2 regions of the Loigolactobacillus backii genome follow, and region 1 is predicted to be linked to the other one. Evidence: a T-box and tRNA genes for the amino acid it is inferred to sense, from the RefSeq annotation. Region 1 holds a T-box; the other holds one or more tRNA genes.
What was found. The T-box of region 1 lies ahead of serS (serine--tRNA ligase). A T-box ahead of a tRNA ligase gene usually reads a tRNA of that ligase, here a tRNA-Ser.
Positions count from the first base shown of each region.

Region 2: it has a tRNA-Ser gene. The T-box ahead of serS (serine--tRNA ligase) is inferred to sense a tRNA for this amino acid. The anticodon was not compared.

Region 1 is NZ_CP014873.1:394,211-410,460, reverse strand. Features, by position in the region: gene AYR53_RS01675 (branched-chain amino acid aminotransferase) at 1-190, shown strand, start outside; gene AYR53_RS01670 (hypothetical protein) at 557-901, shown strand; gene AYR53_RS13745 (IS3 family transposase) at 1,068-1,949, opposite strand; gene AYR53_RS13740 (helix-turn-helix domain-containing protein) at 1,946-2,482, opposite strand; gene AYR53_RS01655 (baeRF6 domain-containing protein) at 2,702-3,850, shown strand; gene AYR53_RS01650 (DUF960 family protein) at 3,855-4,178, opposite strand; gene AYR53_RS01645 (phosphatase PAP2 family protein) at 4,650-5,315, opposite strand; gene pepF (oligoendopeptidase F) at 5,661-7,469, opposite strand; gene apf (aggregation-promoting factor) at 7,783-8,436, opposite strand; gene AYR53_RS01630 (ABC-F family ATP-binding cassette domain-containing protein) at 8,959-10,500, shown strand; gene AYR53_RS01625 (C69 family dipeptidase) at 10,700-12,139, shown strand; gene AYR53_RS01620 (hypothetical protein) at 12,364-12,693, shown strand; T-box leader at 12,733-12,927, shown strand; gene serS (serine--tRNA ligase) at 13,290-14,564, shown strand; gene AYR53_RS01610 (serine dehydratase beta chain) at 14,837-15,493, shown strand; gene sdaAA (L-serine ammonia-lyase, iron-sulfur-dependent, subunit alpha) at 15,508-16,250, shown strand, end outside.
Region 2 is NZ_CP014873.1:1,846,144-1,862,393, forward strand. Features, by position in the region: gene miaA (tRNA (adenosine(37)-N6)-dimethylallyltransferase MiaA) at 1-52, shown strand, start outside; gene AYR53_RS08340 (methionine gamma-lyase family protein) at 58-1,326, shown strand; gene AYR53_RS08345 (MerR family transcriptional regulator) at 1,516-1,914, shown strand; gene glnA (type I glutamate--ammonia ligase) at 1,936-3,276, shown strand; gene AYR53_RS08355 (ISL3 family transposase) at 3,366-4,649, opposite strand; gene AYR53_RS08360 (hydroxymethylglutaryl-CoA synthase) at 4,994-6,166, opposite strand; gene AYR53_RS08365 (hypothetical protein) at 6,179-6,586, opposite strand; gene AYR53_RS08370 (alpha/beta hydrolase) at 6,800-7,534, opposite strand; tRNA gene AYR53_RS08375 (tRNA-Ser) at 7,782-7,869, opposite strand; gene AYR53_RS08380 (hypothetical protein) at 8,004-8,213, opposite strand; gene AYR53_RS08385 (Ntn hydrolase family protein) at 8,593-9,198, shown strand; gene AYR53_RS08390 (hypothetical protein) at 9,496-9,684, shown strand; gene lexA (transcriptional repressor LexA) at 9,808-10,428, opposite strand; gene AYR53_RS08400 (DUF896 domain-containing protein) at 10,566-10,805, shown strand; gene AYR53_RS08405 (YneF family protein) at 10,893-11,117, shown strand; gene AYR53_RS08410 (lysophospholipid acyltransferase family protein) at 11,288-11,914, opposite strand; gene AYR53_RS08415 (tRNA1(Val) (adenine(37)-N6)-methyltransferase) at 12,046-12,795, shown strand; gene AYR53_RS08420 (GIY-YIG nuclease family protein) at 12,788-13,054, shown strand; gene AYR53_RS08425 (D-2-hydroxyacid dehydrogenase) at 13,135-14,127, shown strand; gene rpsB (30S ribosomal protein S2) at 14,367-15,188, shown strand; gene tsf (translation elongation factor Ts) at 15,438-16,250, shown strand, end outside.

The DNA.
Region 1 (16,250 bases):
AGCTGGAGCCTGTGGAACGGCGGCCGTTATTTCACCAATCGGAAGTATTACTAACGGTGATGACAAGCACGTCTTCTATTCTGAAACTGAAGTTGGACCAGTTACGAAAAAATTATACGATACGTTAACTGGTATCCAGTTTGGTAATGTAGAAGCGCCAGAAGGCTGGATTCAAAAAGTAGAAGTATAATTCAGTTGATTGCTACCTTTGGCTTATTGGTGAGCAGTATTAATTAAGCTAGGTTTTAATTCTAAGTAAGAGGCTAGGACTTTTTGTCCTAGCCTCTTACTGTTTCCGATCATTATTCTAGAACGTGGGCCAAAAGTCTGGGTTCACGTGCCTAACTACGGTTATTGGGTTGGCCCTACGCTTCGCAGTAAACCCAAAGACGACTTTTGGCTCACTCCCTGCGAGAATACAGTAATCCGGTTACTAAAATTTGGGTTAAAAAAATTGGAAAACGGCCGCTAAAAGATGAACTTTGAAATAGTTTGTCCAATCTGGTGCCGGCGGGACTATAATAGACTTAGTAGTGACAGAAAAGAGGTGTGTGTGATGACAGATGAAGGTATAAAGTTTACAACCTTAAGCGATCAGGCCAAACAAACCGCTATTCAGGATTTTATGTCGGCTTACATTGATCAATTTCGCTGGAATAACCTTGAAGTATTTGAGGCCAGTCAAAGTGAAGGCGATATTCCGGCAATTAATAAAATTTTGATGAGTGGTGCGCGTTTCGATAAAAAAGACCTAATGGCTTACCTAACACAGCGCGTCGGCGAACATTTTTCTCGTTTGATGACTAAGCTTGATCAAAGCTATTTGGCAAACGGAACACCAATTGAGCCATGGGAAACGTGGTTTGAAGATCATCGCTTACAGTTGGAGGACGGCCAATAACGTTCATTTAAATTCACGCAGACCTGGACAAGTTGTCCAGGCTTTTTTTGTGTTTGGGATCAGGAATAGTTAAAGGTTTATTTAACCGGAAGAATCCAATACTACGAAATTTTGGAAATTAAAAAAGACGCGCGCTTGAAGTGAACCCTTAAAATTGGACAAATTATTAAGCTGCTTTTTGAACGGCGAGTTCTCGGTATTTTACCGGGGACTTGCCGTTTAATTTTGTCTTAATACGACGATTGTTATAGAAGCCTATCCAATCTGTCATTGCTTGAATTAGGCTAGTTTTATCTTCAAAATGTTCATCCATCATTTCTGCTTTCATAATATGAAAGAATGATTCCATTACAGCGTTATCAAGGCAAGTCGCTTTACGAGACATACTTTGAAATGCACGATGCTCTTTTAACAGCGTTCGCCATTGGTGATGTTGATACTGAAAACCTTGGTCAGTATGAACAGTTGTCCGATATTTTAGTGCTGGAAGTCCTTCCAAAGCTTCTTTAAGTGGTCTAATGGCGAATTCCACTGTCGGATGTTCACTAATATTAAATGCTAAAATTTCTCCAGAGAATAGATCTAGTACCGGTTCCAAATACACGCGTTCTTTCATTTCCATGGATCCATATCGAAATTCACTGACGTCTGCTACAAGTTTCTGATAGGGCCTGTCGGTTTTAAAGCGGCGCTTCAAGCGATTAGGGGCAACCCTACCAACTAATCCTTTATACGAGTTGTATTTACGAGTTTGTCGATTAAAGGCGTGACATAACCAGTCGTGTTCCTGCATAATGCGTAAGACTCGCTTGTGATTTATCTGAAATCCTAAATCATGCAAGGCACTTGTCGTTCGACGGTACCCGTACTTCTTTGTATATTTTGAATCGTGTTGACGAATTTCATCAATTGCCTGAATAACTTGATCATCATTGAAGGTACGTTCCTTATGATTTCGAGTGTAGTAATACGTGCTACGCGGTATTTTAATTACTTTAAGAATCAATTTGACCGATACTTGGAATATTTGCCTCAACTCAGTCGCTATTTCTGAGATTTCCTTTGTGCTGATTTTTTCTGAGCTAAGGCCTCTAATTTTTTTAAGTATTCATTCTCAATCTTCAACATTTGATTCTCTTTTTGAAGTTGCTTTAAGGTCTCTTTCGTCGTTAAGCTGTCCTTTTGGACAACTGGTTTAACGTTCTTATTCTTGTGTTTTACCATGTTTTTTGAGTTGCCCCGCTTTCGCTCAAGCCCCTCAATTCCTAATGCCTCAAATCTCTTTTCCCATTGCCAAATCGTACTTGGCGAAGATAAATTAAAGTGTAAGGCGGTTACTGGAAGTGAAGCCTGATTTTGTTTCTTCCAGTTTAATACATCAACTTTGAACTGACTAGTGTATTCTAAGTCCCTAGCTTTTGGCTGAAGTCCCTTAATACCAAACCTTTCAAATCGCTGAACCCAGATTGAAATGGTAGTACGGTTACCAATTTCATACTTTCTCGCTAGTGAAAATGCTGCCTGACCACTTAAATACTCGGTGACAACTTTAACTTTAAAATCGAAATTAAATTTACTCATAACGAAACCCCCAAGATTGGATTTTTTCTGTCCAATCTTGGGGGTTCACTTTAGCTAGCCAAATTATTTTTTGCCGTACCATGTATTTAAACAGCCGATTAAGTTCCTTTGAATAAAGAGTGATTGGGTGCTAAGATGGGACTGAAAGTGAATTAGAAAACGCTTTCTGCCTATTTTTTTACCTTTACTACTAAGATTTTGATTCTTGGAGGGATTATTATGGCAACATTACAGCGAGATTTAGCACAATTAATGCAAGCTCAGGGCGAACAAGGCCCTTACGTATCAATTTTTATGGCAGTCTCACCCTATGAAAGTGGGATAGATGGTGATAAAGGTCGTTTTCGGGGGTTAATCCAGCAGGCCAAAGCAAATTTTAAGACCCGTTATCCAGAAAAAAATTGGACAACGTATCAGGCTGAATTTGAGACGGTTTTACAAACACGTGCGCTGGGTAATAATGGTGCGAAAAGTGTTGCCATTATTGCTGGAAGCGAACAAATTTTGGTTTATCCTTTGAACATCACTGTTGCTAATGTTGTTCATGTAGGTGATAATCTTTATCTTTTGCCAGTTATTGAGAACGATCAATTTAATTTAGATTATGATTTGTTAAAACTAAGTCGAACGGAAATGGATCTTTGGCGGGTTCAAGACGGTCTGGCCCAAAAAGTGGATCTACCAAATGAAGCACCTAAAACGAGTGAACAGGCGTTGGGGACTGAACTAACCAGCGGCAAAATGCGTTGGACTAGTTCTGGTGGTAACGGTGGTGTTCACGGACAAGATTTAAAAACACGAACTCAAGAAAATGATCACCAAAAGTATTTTCAGATCGTCGATAATTTTATTTATAAGAATTATTCCAAGGCGCAACAACACCGGCTGGTTTTAATGGCCACGACGGAGAATCAGAGTATTTTTCGTAAAATTAGCAAGAATAATTATCTGTTAAAAGATACAACGGTGACTAAGCTTCCCGCAAAACTGGATCAAGGTGTGATTAATCAACTGGTGCTCGGTATTAACCAAAAGTTGAGTCAGGATGTAATGACTATCCTAGCGACTCAGGTTGATCAGGCCCGTTCAGCAAAAAAGTACCTTGATGATTTAAGCGATATAATTTCACGGACGACTGAAGGTGGCGTGGCGACATTGTTTGTTGCCAAAGATGCCACTGTGCCAGGAATTATGGATCTAAAGCAAAATCTTGATTTAAGGAGTCCGGCAGCTAAGGCAAATAATTTATTAAATGATTTAAGCGTTGCTACCTTGGCCTTAGGTGGTCAAGTCTATGTATTGCCGGCGGATGAACTACCGGCAGATACGCCCGCAATTGCAGTTCTGCGTGGCGTTAATCAAGCTTAAAAGGTTAACTTGCTTCTTCAGGAAGAAGCATTCGTTGATAGTAGCGTTCTTGTTCAATTAAAACTAAATTAGGTAAGATAGTTGCGGCATCAATTAACTCGATTGAGAAGTGATCATCTAGATAAGGCGCCTTTTGGGTAAAATAAATTTCGCAGTGTCGGCCATCTTTTTGAATCTCAACGCTTAAAATGACGGCCAAACGTAATTCTTGCGACTGTAACAGATCAAAATAATTCCAAATATAATTGGTGAAATAACGTGGTAATTCGGTTTTAATACCAGCGGTTACAGTTCGTTGTGTTTCACGCTTACCAAAAATAGTAATCACTCCTTAATAAAGTTTAATCTACCAAAAATAAAAGTTCAGTATTACGATTTTATTTACTTAATTATTTTAATTGTAGGTAATTCAGAATACGAATACTAGCTAAAAGTGGCTTTGTAAACGAAATGATACAAGGCATTAATTTATTTGCCATATTCAGGCTGAATTGCAATCTTTTCGGGGCTTTGTGACAAATAAATGACGATTGATAGCGTAAATATAAAGGGAAGAATAGTGCTGAATTTAAATTTGGTGCTATTCCTCCTTTTTAAGTTGTTTTGCCGATTGTTTGTCCGGAAAACTAAAGAACAGTATGAAGATCCTTTTTCACTAAAGTTTGGAAAGTCCTTTTTGATCAACGTAAACGTGTTAAAAAAATTATTGTGATTGGCCTTGTTAAACGGACTGAGCAGTAAGGTTAGCGTAGCCAGTAATCATTTTAGATTGTGGCTTAAAATCTAAGTACGCCACTCGTTAATATTTTGCGTGGCGCGGCCGAACTACCTTCTTCTGAAGGCGGAGGAAGTAATGTTGGTAAAGCCAAAGTGCCGCTTCACCCCAAATTAGCGCCAATAGTATTGCACCAAGTACGTCACTGGGATAGTGAGCGCCAAGGTAAACACGGGAATAACTAACTAATAATAATAAAAGTACGCCAACAATGTAACAAAGTGACTGCTGCCACTTGTTTTTTAAGTGATTGATCCAAAAAACGCAAATAAATAAAAGGATAATCGTAGTTCCTAAAACGTGCCCACTAGGAAAGCTGTAGCCATTTTCGGGTAGGATTATTTTAATTGCTGGCCGCTGGCGTGCAACTAGTTTTTTGACCACACTGGCAATTGCGTCGCCACCAAAAATAGTTAAGATAACCCAGATGGCTTCACTAGTATGGCGATGAAACCAGAGGAATCCGGCGATTAGTGCGGCGTAGAATAGATCAAGTGTTGGTTGTGCCAAAATGGTGATTAGTTTAAAGAAAAAATCTTTCGTAGCCGAGGTGTTGGCTTGAACTCCCTTAATTAGTAGTTCGTCAAGTCCAGTGAGAAGCTGGAATTTAACTAAAATGGCAAGTAATAAGAAGCTCACCGTTAAGCCTAGCCACCATTTTATTGGCATTTTGTGTTTTTGAATTAACATAATTGACCTCTTCAATTTTTTAGTGATAACGTTTTGGTTATCTGCGTCTTAAGGATAACTGATAAGGTTAAATATTTTCTAAAGAAAAGGCTAATTCAGTCCAAAGTCCTAGCTTAATGAAATTTGATCTGGCCTAGGTTACGTTTTTGTCATCGCTTTTCGCTAGGAATAATTCTGGCCAGCAAAAAAGCTGGGACAAGTGTCCTAGCTTTTTTTGCTATTTCCGAATATTACTCTAGAATATGTGCTAAAAGTCTGGGTCGGCTGAACCCCAAAAGTGACGTTTATCCAACTCCCTCTCTTCGTTATGAAATAGTAAGTAATCATTTGGATACACGCTAACTTTTAGTCAGCTAGTAATTTTTCTAGTTCAGTTAGGCGTTCTTCAAAAACAGTAAAGGCCTTTTCGAGGTAATCAGCTTTAGTCATGTCGACACCAGCGGCCTGCATAATTTCAATTGGGTAGGCCGAACTACCAGATTTAAGGTAGTTAATGTAAGCATCGCGTTCTGGTCGTTTTCCATTAACAATTTTATCCGCCAAGGTAGTCGCTGCGGCAAAACCAGTAGCGTATTGGTAAACGTAATAATTTAAATAAAAATGGGGAATTCGTGACCATTCTAAAGCAATCTCTGGATCGTCTGCAGTATCAGGACCGTAGTATGCCTTGTTTAATTTACCGTAGTAATCCGACATACTTTCGGCCGTCAGCGCAATTCCGTTAGCATCCTGAGTATGGATAAATTGTTCGAATTCAGCAAATTGAGTCTGCCGGAAAATTGTGCCTTTAAAGCCATCGAGGTAGTAGTTTAAAACATAAGCTCGTACCTTTGGATCAGTTTGGGTTTTTAATAGGTAATCAGTCAGTAAATTTTCATTAGTCGTGGACGCAATTTCGGCAACAAAAATAGCGTAGTCACCGTATACATAGGGTTGATTGTGATGCGTGTAATAACTATGAACTGAATGGCCCATTTCGTGAATCAAAGTATATAGGCTATTCAGATTGTTTTGCCAGTTCAACAAAATGTATGGGTTGGTATCATACATACCAGAAGAGTAGGCACCACTAGTCTTACCTTTATTCTCAACAACGTCAATCCAGCGCTTTTCATAAGCCTCCTCAACAACACTAGTATAATCACGGCCCAAGACTTTGACAGCCTTTAAGACTTCCTGCTGGGCCTCTTTGTAAGTATAAGTTAAAGTCGGTTCACCAGTTAAAGGAGTGTACATATCGTACATATGGACCTGTTTGAGCTTTAGCGTTTTTTTACGTAATGCAACGTAGCGATGTAAAAGAGGTAAGTGTTTTTTAACAACATCAACTAAAGTTGTATAGACGCTTTCGGGAATGTGGTTACCCGCCATTGCGGCGGCACGGGCACTTGGATAATGGTGGGCCTGAGCACGAAAATTATGCATTTTAACATTCGTGATAAGCGTTGAAGCCAACGTATTCCGAAATTGATTGTAAACCTTGTATAGTTGTTTAAAAGCATTTTGCCGGACAGCCTGGTCGGTTGATTCGATTAATGTACCATAAACACCTTGGGAGAGCTGAACATCGTTACCCTGAGCATCCTTAACGGTGGGGAATGGTAAATCAACGTCATTTAAAACGTTAAATGTTTGTGATGAACCATCAAAGACATCACTGGCACCGGCAAGCAAACTTTCCTCGTTAGTCGATAGGGTGTGGTCGCGTGCAGCCGTGAGTTGTGTTAAGTAGTGCTTATAAACTTGAAGGTTACTATTTTCGTCAATGTAACTAGTCAGTTTATCTTCAGGAATGGCCAGAATTTCTGGTTCGACAAAGGCGGTTTGGGCGGAGACTTTGGCCACCAACGCACCTGCACGTTGTGACATTGCCTGATAGGTTGGATCATTATTATCCTGGTTGGTTTTTAAACTAGCGTAAACATAAACTTTTTCTAATTTACGGTAGAGATCAAAAATTTGTTCCAGACCAGTACTCAGGTCGCGTGCGTTGGCCGCTAAAGTACCACTCAATTTTTCAACTGTCGTAGTCAATGTTTGAACATCCTTGTAAGCAGCTTCCCAGTCGTCATCGGTCGGGTAAACGGTGGTTAAATCCCAAGTTAATTCAACCGGAATATCTTTGCGTAAAGGTAATTTTTGTGTATTACTCATAATGAACCTCCTGTATTTAAATAGTTATTTTTGGAGGATACCAGTAGCAACTAAAGATTATGTAAAAAGCCAATCACAATAGTTACTGTACTTTATTGTGCCAAAATTTTTGCACGGGTAAAGTGGGGTCACTCCAAAGCGCTGTTAAAGAGATGTCAGCGCTTTTCTTCTAAAAATAGCATAGCACATCCGCTCTTTTTTTGCTTTGTAATCATGATCAGTAATAAGCGGCCATTGTTATTTAGCCTTTTTATAAACAGGACACAAAAAAGCACCCACCGCAGTGAGTGCCATCAATTACAAATTTAAAGGCTTAGTACCAACCGTTTGCTTGCCAGAAGGCTTGGGCACCAGTCCATGAACCATAACGGGAAGTAACATAGTTGTTAGCAACACGTTCTTGGTTAGCAGCTGAGTAGTCGCCACCTAAGTATGAAGAGCTTAATTGGTACTTACCAACGTATTGGCCGTTTTGGGCAGAGTAGCTACCGCCAGATTCTTTGTTAGCAATCCACGCTTTAGCCGAAGCATCTGAACCAGAAACAGAACTAGTTGTTTGCTGTGTCTGCGTTTGTTGTGCTGGAGCAGCTTGTTGGGCTTGGGCCTGTGTTGCTTGTTGCTGAACTTGGGCAACTTGTTGGTTTTGTGTTTGTTGGCTAGCAGCTTGAGTAGTCGTACTTTGCTGTGTTGCTTGAGCCGTTGTACTTTGTTGTGCAGCAGTATTTTGCTGTGTTGTAGCAGCCTGTTGTGAGGCACTATCAGGTACGTTGTAACTTTGACCAGCAAAGATCAAATGTGTATAAGAATTAATGTTGTTAGCTTTTTCGATAGCATCAACAGTTGAACCATATTGTTTAGCTAACCCTGATACAGTATCGCCTGCTTTAGCAGTAACTGTAGCGGCATTAGCGGCCTGAACGCCACCAACCAATAAACCAGTTGCACCAGCAGTTGTTAACAAGATCATTTTTGCACGTTTGTTCAATAAAATAAAGATCACTCCTAAATTGGGATTATTAAATATTCTGTTTCAATGTCGATAAGTAACTTATCAACCAACAAAGGCTATTATAGGTGGCCAGTGTGTCAATTAAATGCCAACAAGATTACAAAAAAACGTATTTATGAAATATTGTTACATGCTTGTAATTTAACGTCATAAATAAGATACTTTAAACGGCCTGTTTTTGCTGTGGCGGTCTTATATAAGGTGCCAATATTACAATAGAATAGAACAAAGTGTGAAATTAATTCCAATTTTTTGTGAAAAACAGCGTTTTATCACAAAATTACGGGACTATTTTAGGAAATTTGGGCTATTTTAACAGATTGATGACAAAATAATCTATCCAAATCAATTTTATTGAAATCGATATTGAGTTTATTTTTCATGGAATCCTTTGTTTGACCGGCATTTTGTAGTGTGCTAATCTTTTAACATTGTGAAATAAAATAGGTCAGGGTTATTTTTGAAATGAGGTGAGCCAATATGAGTGTGTTAACAGTTGAAAATTTACAACAACAGTTTCTAGATAAAACATTATATGATGACACTGGGTTTGCCCTTAATCAAGAAGACCATATGGGTATTATTGGACAAAACGGTGTCGGTAAAAGTACTTTAATTAAGATTATTACCGGGCAAATTCTACCTGATAGCGGTAAAATCACTTGGAAAAAACACATTAAAATTGGTTATTTGGATCAGTACGTGAGTTTGGCTGAGCAGCAGACAATTTTTGAATTTTTAAAAAGTGCTTTTAGTGAGTTGTACGCTTTAAATAAACAGAATGAGCAAATCTACGCGGACTATGCAGAAAACCCGGATGATGATTTATTGGAAAAGGCCGGACATAATCAAGAAATTCTGGAGGCCAAAAACTTCTATGATATCGAGACCACGATTAATCAAGTTGCTTCGGGACTTGGAATTGATGCAATTGGGTTGGACCGTAATAGTAGTGAACTATCAGGCGGTCAGCGCTCTAAAGTTATTTTGGCTAAATTATTACTGGAACAACCAGATGTTCTCCTATTAGATGAGCCAACTAACTATTTAGACACAAACCATATTGAATGGCTGATTAATTATTTGAATAATTTTGCCGGGGCCTTCATTGTAATTTCCCATGATTACGATTTTCTAGGTCAGATCACTAATTGTATTTGTGATATTGAATTTGGTAAGATCACAAAATACCGGGGAACGCTAAATCAGGCTCGCCGTCAAAAAGAGGCTAATAAAGAAACTTATTTAAAGGCTTACGCAACGCAGCAAAAGAAAATCGAAAAGACGAAGGCTTATATTCGTAAAAACAAGGCTGGCAGTCGTTCGACAATCGCCAAAAGCCGGGAGAAACAGTTAGCACATATGGATATTTTAACGCCACCAGGTAATTTAATGGCATCTCATTTTAATTTTCCGTATCAGCTTAGTGCCGTCCGGATGCTGCTAGACGTTTCTGATTTAGTGGTTGGTTACGAAAAACCGCTATTAACACCATTTAATTTTTCGATTACGCAACCAGAAAAAGTTGCCATTACTGGTTTTAATGGGATCGGTAAGTCAACTTTGATTAAAACGTTACTGGGAATTATTCCTAAACTAAGTGGTGATTATTGGTTTTCGGCCACAACCAAGGTTGGTTATTTTAAACAGGAATTGCTTTGGAATAATAATCAACAAACACCGCTACAGATTGTTCAGGCGGCGGCGCCGAAGTTAACCCAGAAAAAAGTGCGGCAGTCATTAGCACGTGCAGGAATTGAGCGGGACAATGTTGATAAACCGATTAAAATGCTTAGTGGTGGTGAACAAACCAAGGTTAAATTATGCATTTTGACAATTTTCCCAGCTAATCTCTTAATTCTTGATGAACCGACGAATCATTTGGACGAGCAGACAAAGGATGCATTGAGCCAGTCTTTACAGAATTTTGAAGGCAGCGTTTTGCTGGTGACCCATGAACCTGGTTTTTATGAAGGATGGATTGATCGCGTTATTGATATTGAAAAATTACAGGTTAAATAGAAGATTGTTTTTTAAGCACATTCTAGAGTGATGATCAAAAATAGTAAGCGAGGCTGGGACAAAAGTCCTGGCCCCTTATTGTTTCCGAACATTATTCTATAGCGTGTGCCAGAAACGACCTTTGTTCCACTCCCTCGTTATTTTAGGCTAAACGTAGTAAAATGCATTTAATACTTTTTAATGAAGAGGGCTTATTTTTATGGCAAAAGTTTCAACAATGTGTACTTCTGTTTTGGTTGGTAAAAAGGCAAGTCTTGATGGTTCAACAATGATTGCCCGTAATGAAGATCGCTACTTGGCGGTCCATCCAAAACGTTTTTATATGCACCCAGCAGTTCAAGGTCGCAAGGGGGTAACGTTAAAATCGGAGTTAAATGGCTTTACGGCCCCGCTACCAGAAAAGGGCTATCGGTATCAAGCAACGCCTGATGCTGACCCCCAAGCCGAAAAAGAAGGCGTTAATGATGAAAGTGGTATTAATGAAAAAAACGTTGCAATGAGTGCTACCGAAAGCACCTATGGTAATGAGCGCACGCTTGCTTTTGACCCGCTAGTAGACGGGGGGTTGGGTGAAGATTCACTGGAAACGCTGGTCTTGCCTTACATTGACAGTGCCCGGGATGGCGTTTTGTATTTAGGAAAGCTAATTAAACAGTATGGGTCTAATGCTGGTAACAGTGTCTTGTTTAGTGATAAAAATGATGTTTGGTACATGGAGATTGTGACTGGTCATTTATGGTTAGCACAACGAATTCCGGATGATGCCTATGCGGTTACCGCTAATCAAGTTGCAATTCAGCAAGTAGATTTTAAGGATACCGGGAATTTTCTTTGGGCTGATGGTATTCAGAATTTTGTAACTGAACATCATTTGAATCCCGATTCGTTAGGTTGGAATTTTCGGCATATTTTTGGAACGAACACTAAAAAAGACCACCATTACAATACGCCACGTGTTTGGTTTGCCCAGCGTTATTTGAATCCAGAAATTGAACAGGATCCGGAAAGTGTGGACTTGCCATTTATTTGCTATCCAAGCCACCGAATCAGCCTCGAGGATGTAGAATATATTTTGAGTTCACACTATAATGAAACGCAATTTGATCCGCTGGGCCAAGGCAGTCACGCTGATAAAGTGCGCTACCGGGCAATTTCGCTATCACGGACTCAAAATTCACACGTATTACAAATTCGAAATCACGTTCCAGAATCTTGTGCTGCCGTGTATTGGTTGTCTTTTGGTGTTCCGGCGTTTAGTCCGTACGTCCCATTTTATGCCAACGCTAATGATACTGATCCTAGTTATTCCACAACGCCAATGACGCTGACGTATGGCAGTACTAGTGCATACTGGCTTTACCGGACGCTATCCATGTTAGTTGAAAGTCATCACAGTGCTTTTATTCAGGCCGATTTGGATTATTTGAAGGATGCACGACAACAGCAACACACGTTGATGGCCGGGACAGATGCTCAGGTGGATAAACAACCGGCAAGCCAAGTGACGGAATTTTTAACCCAACAAAATTACGCGCTGGTTGCGGACATGACTAAGCGAACTCAAGTATTGATTAGCACATTAATTACGCAAGGTGTCGGATTATCGCGGCTGACTTTTGATATGGATAAAAACCTATAGCCATTGGTATTTCTTATAACGCACACGTCGTTAGATGACGAAAAGATTACAGTTTATTTTCTTTGTTTAAAACGGTTGCGTTTCAATTAAAAATGACTAAAATATATCAAGGTTACATGAAAAAACGCTAGACAAAAACTGACTTTTAGAACGTTATTTTTAAAGTTTATTAGTTTTTGTCAGGTTCTTATATTTTAAGTTAATGCTAATGGAGGACACAACACATGGAATTCGTTGATGAAGAAAAATATAGCACCGTGGTCGCACAAGGTCTGAAGTTTGTACCACTTGTAGGTGATCGTTACGCCGTTGAGACCAAGGATGGGCAGCGGGCAACTTTTAAACGTGCCGATTTAGAGATAAAAGCGACCGCGAAACAAGCACTAATTCACCTTGATCAAGCGTTGCTAATTGATGCAGAATCAAAGTTGACTTTGAAGTTATCTCAACTAGTGATTGCACAATTGCAGACATTAATGAATGCTTACGATAATGAAATTGATACAACAGTTAATGCTTACATTGACAATGTTGTTTCTTATATGAATGCGTAGTCCGTTGACAACTGGCCTTTATATGTTATATTAAAAGGGATATCTGCAATGAGGCATCTAGTAGGTCAAAGAATTGTTCAGAAAGCTAGCGGTTAATGTGAGCTAGTCAATACTTTGGGTGAATCCAGTGCTGAGCTTGGTGGCGAAAAGTCACCACGGTGAGCCGTTAAACTCAATTAAGTGAATGATTTTTAATCATTAAAATGGGTGGTACCGCGTGTAAACGTCCCGTAAGTTAGCAAAAGTTAACTTACGGGACGTTTTTTGTTTTATAGTTGCGCGCTAACAACTTAGTTTATATTTGGGAAATACCGTTACTAGTATTTACCTGACCAACTTAGTGTAAACGTGCTTGAAAAAGCAGATTCCTGCGGTTAGCTACAACAGTCAAATCACCTTTTTCAAAGGTAATTCGTCTATTTAGGCTAATCCTCAGAATCTAACCGCTTTTTCAAACACTCCCTAGTTTAATGTAAGACGACCAAAATTGCTTTGTTGCAGAAAAATAATTTTTGAGTAGTTAAGAAGTAGGCTATTTTTTAATTGAAGTTAAATCGTAGCGGCTATTTTTTACTATTCTGGAAGGAGTTTCCACAATGATTAATCCTAAAATAATTCGAAAAAATCCAGACATGGTGAAGGCCAAGTTAAAGACACGCGGTATTGAGGCGAAAGAAATTGATCAGTATTTGGCATTTGATCAGGAGAACCGGGATGCTATCGCGGAGGCTGAAGATTTACGTAAGCAAAAGAATCAATTAACGGGGCAAATCAGTCAGGCCAAGGACAAACGTTCTGAAGAAACACAGGCTAAAATTAAGCAGGTTAAGACGTTAAATAACGCCATTAAAGCCGCAGATGAAAAGCAAAAGAAAGTCTACGCGCAGTGGCGTTATATTGCAATTCGCTTACCTAATTTACCTGACGACAGTTTACCTATTGGGCCAGATGAGGCTGAAGATAAAGAGTTACGTAAATGGGGAACAATTCCTGAATTTGATTTTGAACCTAAAGCTCACTGGGAAATTGGTGAAAACTTAGGAATTTTAGATTTTGATCGGGCCGCAAAAGTTTCTGGTGCGCGGTTTGTTTACTATAAAGATGCTGGTGCTCGTTTGGAGCGGGCCCTTTACAACTTTATGCTGGATTTACATACGCAGAAACAAGGCTATCATGAAATTATTCCACCATACTTGGTTACTGGAAAAACAATGTTCGGTACCGGCCAATTTCCTAAGTTTACAGAAGATGTCTACACCGTTGAATCAACGGGGATGACGCTAATTCCAACGGCCGAGGTACCATTAACAAATTACTATAGTGGTGAAATTTTAGACGAAAAGGATTTACCAACTTACTTTACGGCATTGACACCAGCATTCCGTTCTGAGGCTGGCAGTGCCGGTCGCGATACACGGGGCTTAACGCGGATGCACCAATTCAATAAGGTTGAAATGGTAAAGTTCTGTAAACCAGAAGATTCTTATAAAGAATTAGATTCCCTGACCGCGAACGCTCAAGAAGTTTTAGAACAATTAGGTCTAGCGTATCATGTGATTGTGCTATCCACCGGGGATACCGGCTTTTCATCCGCCAAAACTTTTGACCTTGAGGTTTGGATGCCGGAACAAAACATTTATCGTGAAATCAGTTCGTGCTCGAATTGTTTGGATTTCCAGGCCCGGCGCGCAATGATTCGTTACCGTAAGGAAGATGGTTCCGTCGATTACGTTCATACGCTAAACGGCTCCGGTGTCGCTGTTGGCCGTACTGTTGCGGCAATTTTAGAAAATTATCAACAAGCAGATGGCTCTGTAAAAGTACCAGATGTGCTAGTTAAATATATGAATGGTATGACCGTTATTAAATAAAAAATGTGGACCAAGTGAACTAATTCTTGAAGTTAAGCACGTAAGACAGCCGTTTGTAAGGTTGTATTATTTGGTTGGTGATAGAATTGACTCCTTGGTCCATTTTTTTGCCAAAAATGCAGGGTACGGGACAACCGAGGACTAGCTGCTTATTTAGTTTGGAACCTAACATTAACGTTTGCCTAAAAATAGTCTAAGAAGAATCGCATAGTCACAGACAAAAGCGGTGTTTCGCTGTAAACTAATAGCAAGATGAAAGCGAGGTTATTCGGGTGACTACTAATTATAAAAGTGTCTTTGATATTATTGGGCCGGTTATGATTGGACCATCCAGTTCTCATACTGCCGGTGCCGTTGCAATTGGCCAGGCGGCCCGTAAAGTTTTTCAAAGTACACCTCGAGAAATCGTGGTGCATTACTTTGAATCATTTGCACAAACGCACCGGGGACACGGGACAGACTACGCCATTGTAAGTGGTGTGTTAGGCTTTTCTCCTGCTGATGCCCGCGTGCCCCAAGCGGTTACGATTGCTCGGCAGCAACAGATCAAGGTAGTCTTTAAAGAAGAAAAGGGAAAAAGTCCAATTGGGCACCCGAATACGGCAGTTATTCAATTAAAAAATGCACAAAAGTCAATTGAAATTGCAGGTTGTTCAATTGGTGGTGGCACGATTGAAATTCGGCGAATCAAAGTGGGCGAATTTGATATCCAACCACAGGGTGCTTTGCCCGTTTTACTAGCTTTAGATGATGACCGAACTGACCAGCTACTACTTGAACAATTAGAAGTGCTGACCGGGATTAATTACCATCATATCTATGTAGCAGACACTGGGCGCCAACTAGCTGAATTTGACCTGAATAAGCGACTTAAACAAGATGAAGTAAGGGCACTGAACAGTACGGTAGCAGAGCTGATTTATTTATAAAGTGGGGATGGCAAATGTTTACTTCAATTGAAGAATTAGTGGCAGCGGCTGTTAAGCAGCACGTAACGTTATCTGATCTCATGATTGAACAAGAAATGCAGAATACGAATAGCACTAAGGATGAGGTTTGGACGGCAATGGAGCGTAATTTAGCCGTGATGGCCGACGCGGTAAAAAAGGGTGCCAGCGGTGAAGGCGTTTATTCACAAACGGGCCTGACCGGTGGTGAAGCAGTCAAGCTGAAGAAATACCGTCAATCGCATCATACTTTAGCCGGTGATACTGTCTTGGAGGCAGTTCAAGATGCCATTGCAACGAATGAAGTTAATGCTTCAATGGGTGTTATTTGTGCTACACCAACGGCCGGTTCATCAGGCACGCTACCTGGGGTTTTATTTATGTTACGTAAACGACTTAATCTCAATCATGAACAACTAGTTCGGTTCTTATTTACCGCCGGGGCGTTCGGCTTAATTATTGCCAATAACGCGATGATCGCTGGGGCAACTGGTGGCTGTCAGGCAGAGGTTGGTAGTGCATCGGCAATGGCAGCGGCCGCCGCAGTTGAAGCCGCTGGTGGAACGCCACAACAATCAGCTGAGGCCTTGGCGATGGCGCTGAGTAACCTGTTGGGCCTAGTTTGTGATCCTGTTGCTGGCTTGGTGGAATTACCCTGTGTTAAACGAAATGCGATTGGTGCGGGGAACGCTCTGATTGCTGCTGATATGGCGTTGGCTGGTTTGACTAACAAAATTCC
Region 2 (16,250 bases), 1.2 Mb from region 1:
AGATTTACCGCAAATTAAGCAAGCTGTTAAAAACTTTTTAAATGAGGAGTGATTTAAATGAGTTGGCTGGACAAATTAGATCCAAAATTACAGTCATTCGTTAAAGTGGTTGACCAACAGGTTGAGCCACGGTTTGAACAAATTAGAGATAACGTTTTAACTAATCAGGAAAAGGTTCTAACGGCTTTTCGTGAACACCATGTTTCGATGGATAGCTTCACGGGTACTAATGGTTACGGCTATGATGATGAAGGCCGTGATCAATTAGATGCAATCTACGCTGATGTTTTTGGTGGTGAGGCCGCAATGGTACGCCCACAATTTGTTTCGGGAACCCATGCGATTGGAACAGCCTTTTTTGGTCTATTACGACCGGGAGATGAACTACTTTACATCACTGGTAAGCCTTATGATACCCTACAAGAAGTGATTGGTATTGCCGGAAATAAAATTGGTTCACTAGCGGAGTTTGGAATTGATTTTGATTACGCACCACTTCAAGAAAATGGCCAGATGGACCAGCTGATTGTAAAAGAGAAACTAGCGAAGAAGCCTAAGGTAGTTGCAATTCAGCGCTCCCGTGGCTATGCCATTCGTGATAGTTTTACCATCGAACAAATCACCGCAATGATCAAGTTTGTTCGACAGATTTTGCCGAATGTGATCATTTTTGTGGATAATTGTTACGGCGAATTTTCTGAAACTACTGAGCCGCTGCAGGTTGGCGCTAATTTAATGGCCGGTTCGTTAATTAAAAATCCGGGTGGTGGATTAGCAAAAACTGGTGGGTACATCGCCGGTGACCAGAAATTAGTTGAAAAGGCCGGCTACGCGTTGACTGTTCCTGGAATTGGCGCCAGTGAATCAGCAACTTTGAACACTATGGGCGATATGTTTCAAGGTTTCTTTTTGGCACCACACGTTGTTGGTGAAGCAATTAAAGGTGCGGTTTACGCCGCGGCATTATTGGAAAAAATAGGCTTGGATGTTCAGCCTAAATGGGATGCACCCAGAACGGATTTAATTCAAACGATTAATTTTGGTCAAGCTGAGCTAATGACTAAATTTGCGGCGGCAATTCAGAAGTATTCGCCAGTTGATGCCTACGTTACACCAATTCCCGAAGCCATGGCCGGCTATGAAGACGAGATTATTATGGCCGCTGGAACCTTTGTTCAAGGTGCTAGTGTTGAGCTTTCGGTGGATGGACCATTGCGCCCACCGTACACACTTTATTTGCAGGGTGGTTTAACGTTTGAACACGTAAAGCTGGCCATCACTTCTGCAGTTAACGAAACGTTTTTTAGCAAAAAGAAAACCAAGTAAAGTTTTTATTTCATGACTGGTAGTTTATCGCTATAAATAGCCTGTGTTAGCCGAGTACAAAGGCCCTAAGCATACTTTAAATAAATTGGTCTGGCCGGCATTCATAGGCTATGTTATAAAACATAACATAAGTTATTGACAAATAGTTTTGGCCTTGTTATGATGAGTTTGTCTAAAGGGAGGGTCGCTATGAAAGAGAAAGAGCTGCGACGTTCGTTATCTGTTTTTCCAATTGGTACGGTGATGAAGCTAACTGATCTTACCGCACGTCAGATTCGCTACTATGAAGAGCAAGATTTAATTCACCCGAAGCGAAACGACGGAAACCGACGAATGTATTCATTGAATGACATTGATGTTTTATTGGAAATTAAGGACTACTTGGCAGAGGGTATAAATATGGCGGGAATTAAACATATTTATGACATGAAAGAAGTCGCGAAACAAAAGAAGCAGGCCGATCTGAAAAAGCCCGTCACAGATGAGGATGTTCGCCGAATTTTCCATGATGAATTACTACAGGCTGGGCGCCTAACTAACGAAGATCAGAGTTCAACAACTCTTTTTCATACGCACAGGCCTCTGTAAATTAATATAAGGAGCAATATGATGGCAAAAGTTAACTACACAAAAGATGAGATTCGTCAGATTGTTAAGGATGAAAATGTTCAATTTCTCCGTTTAATGTTTACTGATATTGGCGGAATTATAAAAAACGTTGAAGTTCCGGTTAATCAACTAGAAAAGGTATTGAATAATAAGATTATGTTTGATGGTTCTTCAATTGACGGTTTCGTTCGCATTGAAGAAAGTGATATGTACTTATATCCAGAATTAGATACCTGGATGATTTTCCCATGGGGTTCTGAACACGGGAAGGTCGCGCGCCTAATTTGCCGGATCTATAATACTGACGGTACACCATTTATGGGCGATCCCCGAAATAATTTGATTCGTGTCCTTGACGAGATGCGTGAAGCTGGTTTTACTGATTTTAATATTGGACCTGAACCAGAATTTTTCTTATTTAAGTTAGATGATAAGGGTCAACCAACTTTGAATCTTAATGATAAGGGTAGTTATTTTGATCTTGCCCCCGTTGATTTAGGTGAAAATTGTCGGCGGGACATTGTTCTTGAAATGGAAAACATGGGTTTTGAAGTTGAGGCTAGTCACCATGAAGTTGCACCGGGCCAACACGAAATTGATTTTAAATATTCTAATGCTTTAGCTGCGGCAGATAAAATTCAGACTTTTAAATTGATTGTTAAAACGGTTGCCCGTAAGCATGGTTTGCACGCTACCTTTATGCCCAAACCATTGGATGGTATAAATGGATCTGGCATGCACATGAATATGTCTTTGTTCCATGATAAAGGAAACGCCTTCTTCGATGAAAAAGGTGAGATGCAGCTATCAGATGATGCTTACCACTTCTTAGCTGGTCTTTTAAGCCATGCTCGCGGATTGACGGCAATTGCTAACCCAACCGTTAACTCTTACAAACGTTTAGTTCCTGGTTTTGAGGCACCAGTTTACGTGGCCTGGTCAGGCAAAAATCGTTCACCACTAGTTCGAATACCTGCATCACGAGGCTTATCAACCCGTTTGGAGTTGCGTAGTGTTGATCCAACAGCTAATCCATATTTGGTTATTGCCGCAATGCTGGAGGCTGGTTTAGATGGTGTTCGCCAAAAGGCAGAACCACAGCCAGCAGTTGACCGCAATATTTACCGGATGAATGATGATGAACGAGAAGCAAATCATATTATTGATTTGCCATCAACGTTGCATACTGCGTTAAAGGTTTTGCAAGGTGATGAGGTATTAAAGTCTTCACTGGGACCACATCTTTATCAAAGCTTCCTTGAAAGCAAACGCTTGGAATGGGCTTCATACCGCCAGGTTGTTTCGCAATGGGAACGTGATCAATACCTTGAGCTTTATTAGATGTTATTAATGTAAAGTGCGGTCTAATTGTTAGATTTATTTGGCTCTCTGTCAAATCCTGTTGATAGCCAATTTTACAGTGTTAGAAGTTAGGCAACTTCTAATGCTGTTTTTTTATTTGGTTTGGTGCGCATTTGTTGTAGTTTGATCCGTGAAACTAAATGGTGATAGTTGCGAAAACCAAAGGCCGTTCGCTGGATCTGTTTGATCATGCGATTGATGCCTTCAATGGGACCGTTCGAATACTTTGATTCACTGGCATTGAGGATGATCTCTAGGTTTTTCTTGAAAGTGATTAGTGTGGCCTTCATTTTGGGACTGAGTTGCTCATTGTGATATAAATAGATCACGAGCCCATCTTTATCGTAATTTTTTAGACAAGTCATGATGCCTTGCATGATGGTGTAGGTGTTCGCTAACGTTTCATCAAGCTCAAGACCCAACTGAACGCGTTCTTGCTGGGTTACTTGTTGGCGCAGATGGCGATCATAAAATAATTGTTTAACCTCCAGGTCATCACAATGTTTTAAGTACAGTTTCCAAGCGAATTTTAGGATCCGATATTCTTTGGTCCGTTTAGAATATTGTTTCATAAGCTGCACGCGACTTTGGTTGAACGCTCTGGTCATCATGGCGATAATGTGAAACCGATCGACGATGATCTTAGCGTTGGGGAATACGACTTTAACAATGTCTTGGTAGTAACTATTAAGGTCTAAAGTCACGGTTTTAACGCGCTGACGCACGCTGAGCGGAAACTGCTTAAAGTAAGCTATAATGTTTTGTTTCAACCGATCCGGCAGGATCTGTTGAATTTCATGATCACCAGCACCGTTAATACAAATAAAGTGCAGGACACCGCCAACACCACGTACTTCATCCATCGCTAAATGTTCTGGCAGATAGTTGTAATTCCGGCGAAAGAGATCATCATATTTATCTAGGTAGCGACAAACAGTACTGGGTGAGACATTATTGTCACAAGCAATACTCTTTTGGGTCCGATCATCTTGTAAATGCATAAAGATCTTTTGGCGAGTTGCCCGGGAGATATTGCAATATTTATCAACTAGCTCGGTCGTTGCCATCACACTAGTCCCACAGTTTTTACAAAGCAGGCGCTCTTTATGCAGTTCTAGGTACACCGGCTCACTGGCGTTGGCGGCTAGGTAGGTCACCCGGGAAAGGTAGTGACCATTATGATTGAACTGATCAAAGCCACACTGGGGGCAACGTTCAAGGCCGGTCTTGACAGTTGCGCGATAGACTTTAATTCGTCTGTTTTGTTTGTATTCGTAACCATAATCGAAAAAAATGACATTTGGGTCTTTAATACTGAGCGCAAATTTTATATGATTGTCTATAGGGTTCACGGTTTTCTCATATCCTTTCAAATGATACTTGTGGTGGGTAGATTTTTGGATGAGAGCTGTGAGCTCTTTTTCTGCACAAAAATCCTGTTAATAGTTTACCATTTGTAAACTATCAACAGGAAAAAGTATAGAGCCTTATTTATTAAAAGCAGAATGGCCGCCGTCAATAGTTAGAATTGACGGCGGCCATTCTGTTTTCTTTTAACAAAATTAGATAATGTAGTGATGTAAACTAACGGTATTTAAAAAGTATGAGAAACGAATTTTCAAATCGTTGAGATCAAATTGATCTGGAGAATCCTAGTAAAAATTGTTTTCAAATACAACCAAGGGACTGAAAATGATTACTCGGCCGTTACGCAGTATTGACGTTGATGATTGGCAATACCCGCCAAATAATAAGTTGCTTGCTCGTAAGTGGTGTCAAGTTCAACGGTGGTACCATTTGTTGGTAATTGAGTGTTAAACAGTCTTTCGTAGGTTGCTAAATCAACTTCTTGGCGATTATTTAGGTCCTGCCGTTCAGATTCCTTCAGCAGAGCATCCTTAAAGTTACCTTGTAAGATACCCGTGAAAAATTCACTGACGGCACCTGAACCATAGCTAAATAGACCAATTCGGTCACCAGAGTGGAGTGTTGTCGTATTTTCCAAAAGGGAAAGCAAACTGAGATAAAGCGAACCTGTATAAAGGTTGCCAACGTCCTGGTTGTAGCTACGGGAATCCTCAAAATTAGCCCTTAGTTGCTCTTGTTGTCTTTCACTGGCCTCAGGTAAGATGGTTCGTAAGGCCTTCAGCCCCATTTTAGTGTAAGGTAAATGAAAGGCGAAGGCCTGAAAGTTGGCAACTGTCATGCCTGTTTGTGTTTTAAAACGGTTAAAAACGTCCCGGAAAAAGTCAACGTAAACGTTACCGGAGTAATGACCATCCACCATTGCTTCAGTGGCATAATTTGGCCGCCAAAAATCCATGACGTCTTCGGTCATAACTGTACTAGTATCTTCTAAGGCTAGAAGACGGGGATTGGCACTCACAATAAAAGCAGCAGCACCGCCGCCTTGAGTTGGTTCGCCCGGAGTATGCAGTCCGTAGCGGGCAATATCACTGGCGGTGACCAAAACCTTTTTATCAGGGTGTAAAGCAACAAAGCCGCGTGCAAATTGAAGGGCGGCCGTTGCTGAATAACAAGCCTGTTTAACTTCAAAGGCACGGGCACTCTTTGGTAACTTGAGTAATCGTTGTAAGTAGACTGCACCAGATTTGGACTGGTCAATCCCCGATTCCGTAGCAAAAATAATTGTATCAATTTGTTGCTTAATTTCTGGCGTTAATAGCTTGGCCGCAGCGTTGGCCGCCAAGGTTACGCTATCTTGGGTTGGCGGGATGACTGCCATTTTGCGTTGGCCAATTCCGATTAAATATTTATTTGGGTCCTCATTACGGGCTTTGGCCAATTTAGCCATATCGATAAAATAATTGGTTGTATAAAAACTGAGTTGATCGATACCAATTTTCATAACGCAACTCCTTTAGTGTTTTTTTGTTTGCTTCGTTTTTTGTTGCTTGGCTTGATTGCGCTGGGCCGTTTGTAGCGTTAAATAAATCACAATGATGAGTAAAATTAAGGGAATCAAGCTATGGTACGGAAGCAACCATAACATAAAAAAGGCCGCAATTCCTAAAATATTGGCCAACATCATTGCTGGGATTTGAAGGGCGTGAAAATAGGAATTGAGGTGTAGCAGAATTCCTAACCAACAAAGCCAAACTAATTTACTAGTCATTTCCGTTAGGCCCGCATTAAAAGTAGCGAAGCCCAGAAGATGTTGTAAGGGTGAAATAATTGTCGTTAGACTAGCAATGATGATTTCTAATAATAAAAGGCAAACAATTAAACAGTCGTATAGACCTGGTAGTTTTAACGGAGAAATTTTCATGCGGTCGAACTCCTTAGTGGACTTAACTATTGAGGAACTATTTTTAGTATAACCAAATTTGAGTGCGTTCGCAGTATTTCTAATTAAAATTAAAGGAATTATGACTTTTAAAATTTAACTGGTTGGGTAGTGTCACAGCAACCAGTTAAATCAGTTTAGGGGAATGTTTTGTAAAATAGTTTCAAGACCCAACCCGCCAATCATCAGGTTTAATTACTGAATCGTTTTTAACCAAGCAGTGAGTACTTGTGTAATTTTTGATTGTTGTTTGGCGTTTGAAATTGTGGCGTTGCCATCGTGTTTTTGTTTACCGTAATTGCCAAAGCCGGCGTGATTACCACCTTTAATTTGGTTAAAGACCGCTACTTGGGGTAAATATTGCTTGGCGGCCCGGTAGTTTTTCCAATTTAAAACCTGATCGTGACTTGCGGTGATGGATAGACTTGTGATTTTTTTGTGGGCTAGGCTTCCTTTTTTATCTGGGTAGCTTGCTAGGAAGAAAACGCCACGTAGGTTTGAAGTCGTTGCTTTAGCAGCAAAGCGACTGGCAACGACACCCCCCAAAGAGTGGCCACCAACAACATAGGTTTGTTTAGGTTGTTTTTGAACAATTAGTTTGGCCTGATTTGGAGCCAAAATAGCCAGATCAAGGGGGGACTTTAATAAATAAACATTGTAGCCGTTAGTAGCCAAATTTAGGGCCAATGAGCTGTAACTGGCCGCATCAACTAAGGCACCTTGATAAAAAATAACGGTTGGTTTATTTTCTTTTGGGTGGTGCGCCTTGAAATAGAGGTAGCTATTCGTTTCTTTTGTGGCCTGTTTTGCCGCGGTTAGTGCTATTTTTTGTGGATGGTGAAGCTGACTTTTCGTGTAAAGATAGCCACCACCTATAAGGAGTAGCAGCAAGGTTAATAAGATGATTAAAGTGTTTTTTAGTTTTTTCATAAAATTTGGCCTTTCAAATTGCGTAACTAAAGTTAATTTCGGAATCCGATCTTGCTGCTGGCATTATTAACGACTTTATTTCAATTAAATATTACAGTGTGATTCGTTATAGCCGAGCTGAATTTTAAGTTTATCGGATTTCGGTCCGTCTGGATTTTTTAAAAGATTGAAAAATAGGCCGGACAAAAAAATAGCAACGTTCCAACACTAATGTGTTTAGGAATGCTGCTGTATCAATGATTATTTAAGGAGAGTACAGGATTTGAACCTGCGCGCCGGTATAAGCCGGTTCGGCGGATTTCGAGTCCGTTGCATTACCACTCTGCCAACTCTCCAGAAAAGTACTCAATAAGTATACCAAAAATCTGGTCCATTGGCAAAAAGCAATTTTACTTTTCAAAATTCAACAGTCAAGATAAGGAAGTTCAGTTTTAAGAAACTTTCTTGGATAATAAAAATCACTGCCGATTTAGTCGACAGTGATTGATTTAATGTCAGAAAGGTTTAATCCCATGACAAGATCAGTACCGTGGAAGAAGACGTAGCGTTTTACATCCTTAACATCCAAAAATTCGCTTAGCTCGTATGAATGGGTACCATTTGTGCGCGTATAAACAATGACCTGAGTAATATTATCTAAATTATATTCCTTATCATTATTTGTTTGGATAGTGATCAATTTTATCACCTCAATGACTTCAATTCTAACATGTTTCTCAAAATAAAGATATCTTTCTAGTGTCATACTTGAATCGAAGCGATGTTATTGCCAAAAAAGAACTATTTCTTGCATGTTTCACAGGATATGTTATATTAAGTGGATAGCTTAACTAATTAAATAAGTGTGAGGTGATTTGAATGGCTATTCTGATCGGTATTTTTCTACTTTCAGTCTGGATTGCTGGCTATAACCGAACACACATTAATACTAATGTTAAGCGGCGAGCTAGCCATCCAACCATTAAACTATAATGGTGTAATAAGTGTTTTGAGCATAAATTATTATTGCTCAAGGCACTTATTTTTTGTGGTAAACTACGTGGAATTGAGGTGTGCAGATGACAATTGTTGGTGTAATGGCAACACAAAAACGAATTATAGTTGGTTCTGATTCACGCTTGACAACAATTAATAAGCGTGGACGTTTGATAACCACCGATCACGCTCAAAAACTTTTTTGGTTGGCCAATCCAGGTTGCATTATTGCCACCGCAGGGAAATTTAGTTTGCAGCTTAATCATCACTGGGCGCGATTGAATGAACTAATTGTTTTGTTTGAACATCAATTGGCAGTTAAGGTGACTTTTGATGAAGTAGTGCAGGCTTTTCGAGAACTTATACATCAGTATAAATTAGATCAAAATGATTTTATTTTAGCGGGTTTAGGTGATGCTCGGCTCCGGTTGATCCACCTAATTAATGGTCGTTTAGAAACCCTGGCCTTAGGTACTGATCAATTGCCTAAGTCTTATTTTTTTGGCCAATCAGAATTAGTTATGGCCTTAACTGCTGCGACTAAACAGCAACTGATTGATTTGGAATCAAGCGGTTTAACCGTTAAGCTACAAACTTTATTGAGTGATACGGTTAAGCAGGCTCAGAGTGACGCTCAGGTTGCAACTGTTGGTGGCCCAATTCAGTTATTAGAAATAAAAAAATCTTAGTAGCGTAGATTGTTAACGAATTTACTGGAGTAGGACAAAAGTCGATTTTGGCGCACGTTTTAGAGTAACGTGGGGAAACAAGTAAGAACCCAGACTCCCGTAAATAAAAGAATTCTACTCAGAGTTTAATTTAGTTAAGGCCATTAGTGTTCGGAATGGATTTCAAATAAGTTGCTAAGTATAAATTTCTAGCAGGGTCAGCCATCAGAATTGTTAGATAGTTTACTTTTTGTGAATTTTTTGTTAAACTATTTCTTTGTTTGGATTGCACCGAGATTGAATTAGGGGGAATAAGTTGTGAATCACTGGATTTTTGTGGTTTATTTTGCTGATTATACGGCTGACGAATCAAGCTTTGAAATATTGCGTGCTTTTACAACAGAAAAGCGGGCTAAGGAGTTTGTCACGATGCTAACGGCTGCACCATTTGAGCGGCACTCCCTGGACTCCGGTGCTTACCACTATAAAAAGGTTACTCTAATATAAAATAGATTTACGAAGTTGGACTCGTACCATTTTTAATCAGGTGAACAACAGGTTAAAGGTGATTTGGGTAAATAAAAAAGATTGGCGCCAAACTAAAAAGTTCGTTGTCAATCTTAAAATGATTTAAATATGACTTCTGTACAGGCCTACAACTTTGCCTAAAATAGTAACATTTTGTAAAATGATTGGGGCAAAAGTGTCATTTTCTGGCTGAAGACGAATGTGGTCGGATTCTTTGAAGAATCGTTTACAAGTTGCTTCATTTTCTGCCGTCATTGCGATAACAATCTCGCCGTTATCCGCGTTCGCCTGTTTGCGAACAATGACGTTATCGCCGTCAAGAATTCCGGCATCGATCATGCTTTCACCACGAATGGTCAACATGAATAAATCGCGGTCATCATCATCCATATCAGGCGGAATTGGGAAAAAGTCAGTTGCTTCTTCAACGGCTAAGATTGGTTCACCAGCAGTTACAGTTCCTAAAACAGGGATCTTCGCTGGTGTAATACCTAATGCCGCTAAACCATCAGGTGTGAGCTCAATTGCCCGCGGTTTTGTTGGATCCTTTTGTAAGTAGCCTTTTTTTTCTAAACGAGCTAGGTGGCCGTGCACTGTAGATGTTGAAGAAAGAGAGACGGCTGCTCCAATTTCGCGAACGGTGGGCGGATAGCCTTTTTCATTAACTCGTTCGTGAATGAAACGGAGCACCTCTAATTGCTTTGTTTCATGGGCTTTTATCATGATTGACACCTCAATCTATTTAATATGTTTAGTTTAGCATAGAAAAATGGGCTTTTCAAACAAATGTTCGCGTTTAAATGGTTGATTATCCGCATTTTTTTGTTAAAATAGTCTACAAAATAAGGGAGTCGATTAAAATGGCAATTACTAAACGACTAAAACGAATTAACGAGCTGGCCGCAAAGGCGAAGAAATCAGAATTAACGGCAGATGAAAAGCAAGAGCAACAGCAATTACGTAAGGAATACATTGCTAGTTTTAGAGAAAATTTACGTCAACAAATTGAAACAACGCAGCTCTTTGACAAAAAGGGCAAAGAAATCACACCAGATAAGGTTCAACGAATCCAACGTGAAAAAGGTTGGCGAAAAGACTAAAAAGCCAAAAGCAGTCTTTTCTTTTAGCTGTGAGTTGTGTAGAATTATGTGTGAGTTTAATTATGAAGGGAGAAACACGACGTGGGAATGTTAATTTTGGTCTTTGTTATTGGGGCGGCACTCGGTGTTATTGGTGGTTTCTTTGGAGCCCGTCAGTATATGAAACGTTATTTAGCTGACAATCCACCAATTTCAGAAGATATGATGCGCCAAATGATGATGCAGATGGGTCAAAAACCATCAGAGAAAAAACTAAATCAAATGATGTCTTCAATGAAAGCTCAATCAAAAAAGGCAGCTAAGTCAAAATAACCGTTAATTTATTTAGGGAGTCGCCTTAAATTGTTTTTAGTACTCAATGATAAATTGAATTAAAAGAGTCTGGGAAAGCCAATTTAGGCTACCTTTGAGTAATAAGTTTGATCGGCCTTGTAATCATTGAATTACAGTTAATATTAATCAAAAAAAGAACTGACGATAAGTCAGTCCTTTTTTTGTGTTGGGTTATATTTGAAATCAGGGTTGATTTCTTGATCTAATTGGTTAAAAGCGGCTTGCATTTGGTCATCGATTTTTGCTATACCCGCCTTATCCGTTTTAGCTTTGCTACCCACGTAGATCGGTTCACCGAAGCGAACCGTGATCCGTTTCCGGCTAAATAACTGTTTGAACGAAAGGGGGCCTTGATAAACGGTTGGAACGAGGGGCACACCACTCATTTTAGCAATGATTAGTGCACCACCCTTGAGCTCTTTAGAGTGCCGCGTACCTGAAGGAAACATAATTAAAGATAATTTTCCCTGACGTAAGATCTTAACGGGGCGCTTAATTGCTGACGGACCTGGATGTGCCCGGTTAACTGGAAAAGCATTTGCGTGAACCAAAATGAAACGAATAATTGGATTTTTAAATAGTTCTTCTTTAGCCATAAATGAAAATTTCATTGGACTAGCGGCCAAGGCAAAATAAATGGGATCAAACCAGGTACGGTGGGGCCCAACTAAGATATAAGCACCTTTAGGTAATTGTTCTTTATTTTCGTAATGTGCATTGCCGTTAATTAAGAAAACTAGAATACGCACTACTACGCGTGCAAATGAGTAAAACATAACAGCATTCCCTTCCGGAATTAATTCAGACATCATTATACCAGATTTTCTTTGGTTGTGAATGTCACTTTTGTTTGTTTCACTTAAATAATTGCCGTATAATTTTGACATTAATAGGTGGAGGAATCGATATGCTTGAACCAGGAGAACGAATTGATCAACTTTATAGTCAGAATATTAAAATCATCCAAAGCCCAGACGTTTTTTCATTTTCATTGGATGCAGTCCTATTAGCCGATTTTGCGGTTTTGCACCAGCATAGTCAAATCGTTGACTTATGTGCCGGCAATGGTGCAGTCGGTCTTTTTTTAACGCAGAAAACGGCAGGATCAATTAGTGCAATTGAATTACAACCACGACTTGCCGACATGGCTCGCCGCTCAGTTATTTTAAATCATCTAGAACGGCAGATTAACGTTTTTGAGCGGGATTTAGCGACAACTTTTGAAGTGATCCCTAAAGATAGTGTCGATGTCGTCACTTGTAATCCGCCGTACTTTTCTCATTTACCAACTAGTAAAAAGAACCCTAATCCTTACCTGGCGATTGCCCGGCATGAATTAAAAACTAACTTGGACAGCATCTTAACGATCACCAGTGGTTTACTTAAAATGAACGGTAAGGCCTATTTTGTCTACCGGCCCGATCGATTTGTCGAGTTAGTGACCAAGGCCCAGCAGCACCGATTAATTGCTAAACGAATTCGTTTGGTCCATCCTTTAGCTCAACGGGAAGCTAATATGGTGTTAGTTGAATTCATTAAAGATGGTAAGTTCGGTGGGCAGCGCTTCTTACCACCGCTAGTCGTTTACGCTAAGGATGGAAATTACTCACCCGAAGTTCACAAATTGTTATACGGGGAGACGGTAACGGGTGACTAAGTTTTATTTTTACGTTTTACTTTGTGCAGATAACACCCTTTATGGTGGCTTTTCAACGGATGTTACCAAGCGAGTAGCGACGCATAATTCTGGTAAGGGAGCAAAATATACACGTCTAAAAAAGCGCCGACCAGTAAAATTACTTTATCAACAGGAATTCTTAACTAAATCGGCCGCTTTGAAGGCAGAATACGCTTTTAAACACCAACTGCGATCAAAAAAACTTCTTTTTTTGCTGTTTAAAGGTGCTATCTTTTGAAAAAAATTGAATTGGCCCTTTACCAAAATTAAACTGGTGCTTATAATGTTAATGTTAGAGAAGGGAGAATTACTATTATTATGAAATATATCGTTTATGGTGTTCGTAAGGACGAAGAAGGCTATGCCAATGCTTGGTCAAAAGAACATAATGCAGAAGTAAAACTTGTTTCTGAGTTGTTAGACAAAAATACGGTTAAGCAGGCTAAGGGCTATGATGCCATTGTCGCTTACCAACAATTGCCTTATGATGAAGAAATCTTTCCAGCAATGAAGGAATTTGGTATTAAAGACCTATCAATCCGTAACGTCGGTGTTGATAACATTCCTACAGATGTTGCTAAGGCTAACGGCGTTCGAGTAACCAATGTACCTAGTTACTCACCAAGTGCTATTGCTGAACTTGCAATTACAGGTTTAATGCAATTACTTCGTCGGACACCAGAATTCAACGAAAAAACCGCAAAAGGTGATTTCCGTTGGGAACCAGATATTGCTAAAGAATTGCACACAATGACCGTTGGTGTTGTTGGTACTGGACGTATTGGCCAGGCCGGAATCAACATCTATAAAGGTTTTGGTGCTAAAGTCATCGGCTATGATGTTTACCATAATCCAGCCCTTGAAGCAACTGGTATGTACGTTGACACAATGGATGAACTACTGGCTCAATCCGATGTCATTACGTTACATGCTCCAGCTACAAAAGAAAATTATCATATGATTAACAAAGACTCCATTGCTAAAATGAAGGACGGCGTTTATATCATTAATACCGCCCGTGGCGACTTGTTGGATGCTGAGGACTTACTTGCCGGTTATAAATCAGGTAAGGTTGCCGGTGCCGTACTTGACGTTTACGAAAACGAAGTTGGCATCTTCAACAACGACTTTACTGGCAAAGAAGTACCAGACGCAACTTTACGTGACTTATTGGCACAACGTGATATCTTAGTTACACCGCACGTTGCTTTCTATACTGAAACTGCCGTTAAGAACATGGTTGACGTTGCCTTAGATTCAGCAACAGAAATGGTTGAAAAGGGCGAAAGCAAGAACGAAGTTAAGTTCTAAACTTGCGCTACCGAATAAAGCTCATACGGATAATTATCCGCATGAGCTTTTTTTGTTGGCTGACCAGCAAATAATCAGGGATAATAAAAATAGTTGCGGACTGGTTTGTTTTGGGGTATGATATTAACCGGTGTTAAATAACATCAATTCACACCTTGCGTGATAATAAGCGTGGTGCTTTTTACGAAGTTCACTTATTACTTGATCGCCGGGGAGGAAAAACCAAGGAGGAATTTATCATGGCAGTAATTACAATGAAACAATTGCTTGAAGCTGGGGTTCATTTTGGTCACCAAACACGTCGATGGAATCCAAAAATGAAACCATACATTTTTACAGAACGGAATGGCATCTACATTATTGACTTACAAAAGACTGTTAAGTTAGTTGACAATGCCTATGACTTCATGAAGAACACAGCCGCTGACGGTGGCGTTATTCTTTTTGTTGGAACTAAAAAGCAAGCACAGGATTCTATTCAAGAAGAAGCAACTCGTGCGGGCCAATATTACGTTAACCATCGTTGGTTAGGTGGCACTTTAACTAACTGGCAGACAATTCAAAAACGAATTGCTCATTTAAAAGAAATCAAACAAATGGGTGAAGATGGTACTTTTGACAAGTTACCTAAGAAAGAAGTTTCTCAATTAAACAAACAACGTGAGAAGCTTGAAAAGTTCTTAGGTGGGATTGAAGATATGCCACGGATTCCAGATGTTTTATTCATTGTTGACCCACGCAAAGAAAAGATTGCCGTTCAAGAAGCTCATAAATTGAACATTCCAATCGTTGCAATGGTTGATACTAATAGTGATCCAGACGATATCGACGTTATTGTACCATCAAACGATGATGCAATCCGTGCCGTTCGTTTAATCACTTCTAAGATGGCTGACGCAATTGTTGAAGGCCGTCAAGGTGAAGAACAAGAAGTTAGCGAAAAGACTTTTGCTGCCGAAGATCAGAAGGAAGATAGCGCCGTTGCTGATTCAGAAACACCAAGTAACGAAAGCTTAGCTGATTTACAAAAAGCAGTTGAAGGCAAAAATCGTAATAACTAGGCGTGTTTTGAACTTTATAATTTTGTTAAGTATGCGATAACAAACAGGTTTAAACGATGATTGTCTGTATTTAGCAGCGATTAGTGAATTATTTACTAAGCGAGGTTATTGTTCAGAATCGGAACGCTTTTTAGAAACTCAGTAAATTTAAACTAAACATTTTTTTGAGGCTGTCTTAAAGGTAGGCACAGTAATGCAAGCCTTATATCTAAGGCAGTCTCTTTTTAAATTAAATAAGGAGGTCGTATTATGGCGACTAAAATTACTGCAGCACAAGTAAAGGAATTACGTGAAAAATCTGGCGCTGGCATGATGGCTGCTAAGAAGGCTTTAGTAGCATCAGATGGTGACATGAATAAGGCAATGGAAGCATTGCGTGAAAAAGGTGTTAAAACTGCCGAAAAGAAGAGTGGTCGAGTGGCTGCTGAAGGGTTGGCTGACGTTTCAATCAAAGGCAATGTTGCGGCAATCGTTGAAGTTAATTCCGAAACGGACTTTGTTGCGAACAATAAAGATTTCCAGAAATTAGTTCAAGATATCGCTGATGCAATGGCAGTAAATAAACCTGCTGATCAGAAGGCTGCTGAAGCAACTAAGTTAGCTGATGGCACAACGGTTGCTGCTGCTGTTATCAACGCAACAGCAACAATTGGCGAAAAAATTAGTTTCCGCCGTTTTTCTGTTCTTGAAAAAACTGATAATGGCCATTTCGGTTCTTACCGGCACATGGGCGGTCGAATTGCCGCTTTAACAGTTGTTGAAGGTGCTGATGACGAAACTGCTAAGGATGTTGCCATGCACGTTGCGGCTATCAATCCACAATATGTTTCTCGTGAACAAGTACCAGCTGATATTATGGCTAAAGAAAAGGCTGACCTTACTGAAGAGGCAAAAACAGAAGGCAAGCCAGAAAAAATTGTTGAAAAGATTGTTGAAGGTCGCTTAAATAAATTCTTGGCCGAAATTAGTTTAGACGATCAAGAATTTGTTAAGGATTCTGATCAAACAGTCGCTCACTACGTTGATTCTAAAAACGGTAAAGTTAAGCATTTTGTTCGTTAT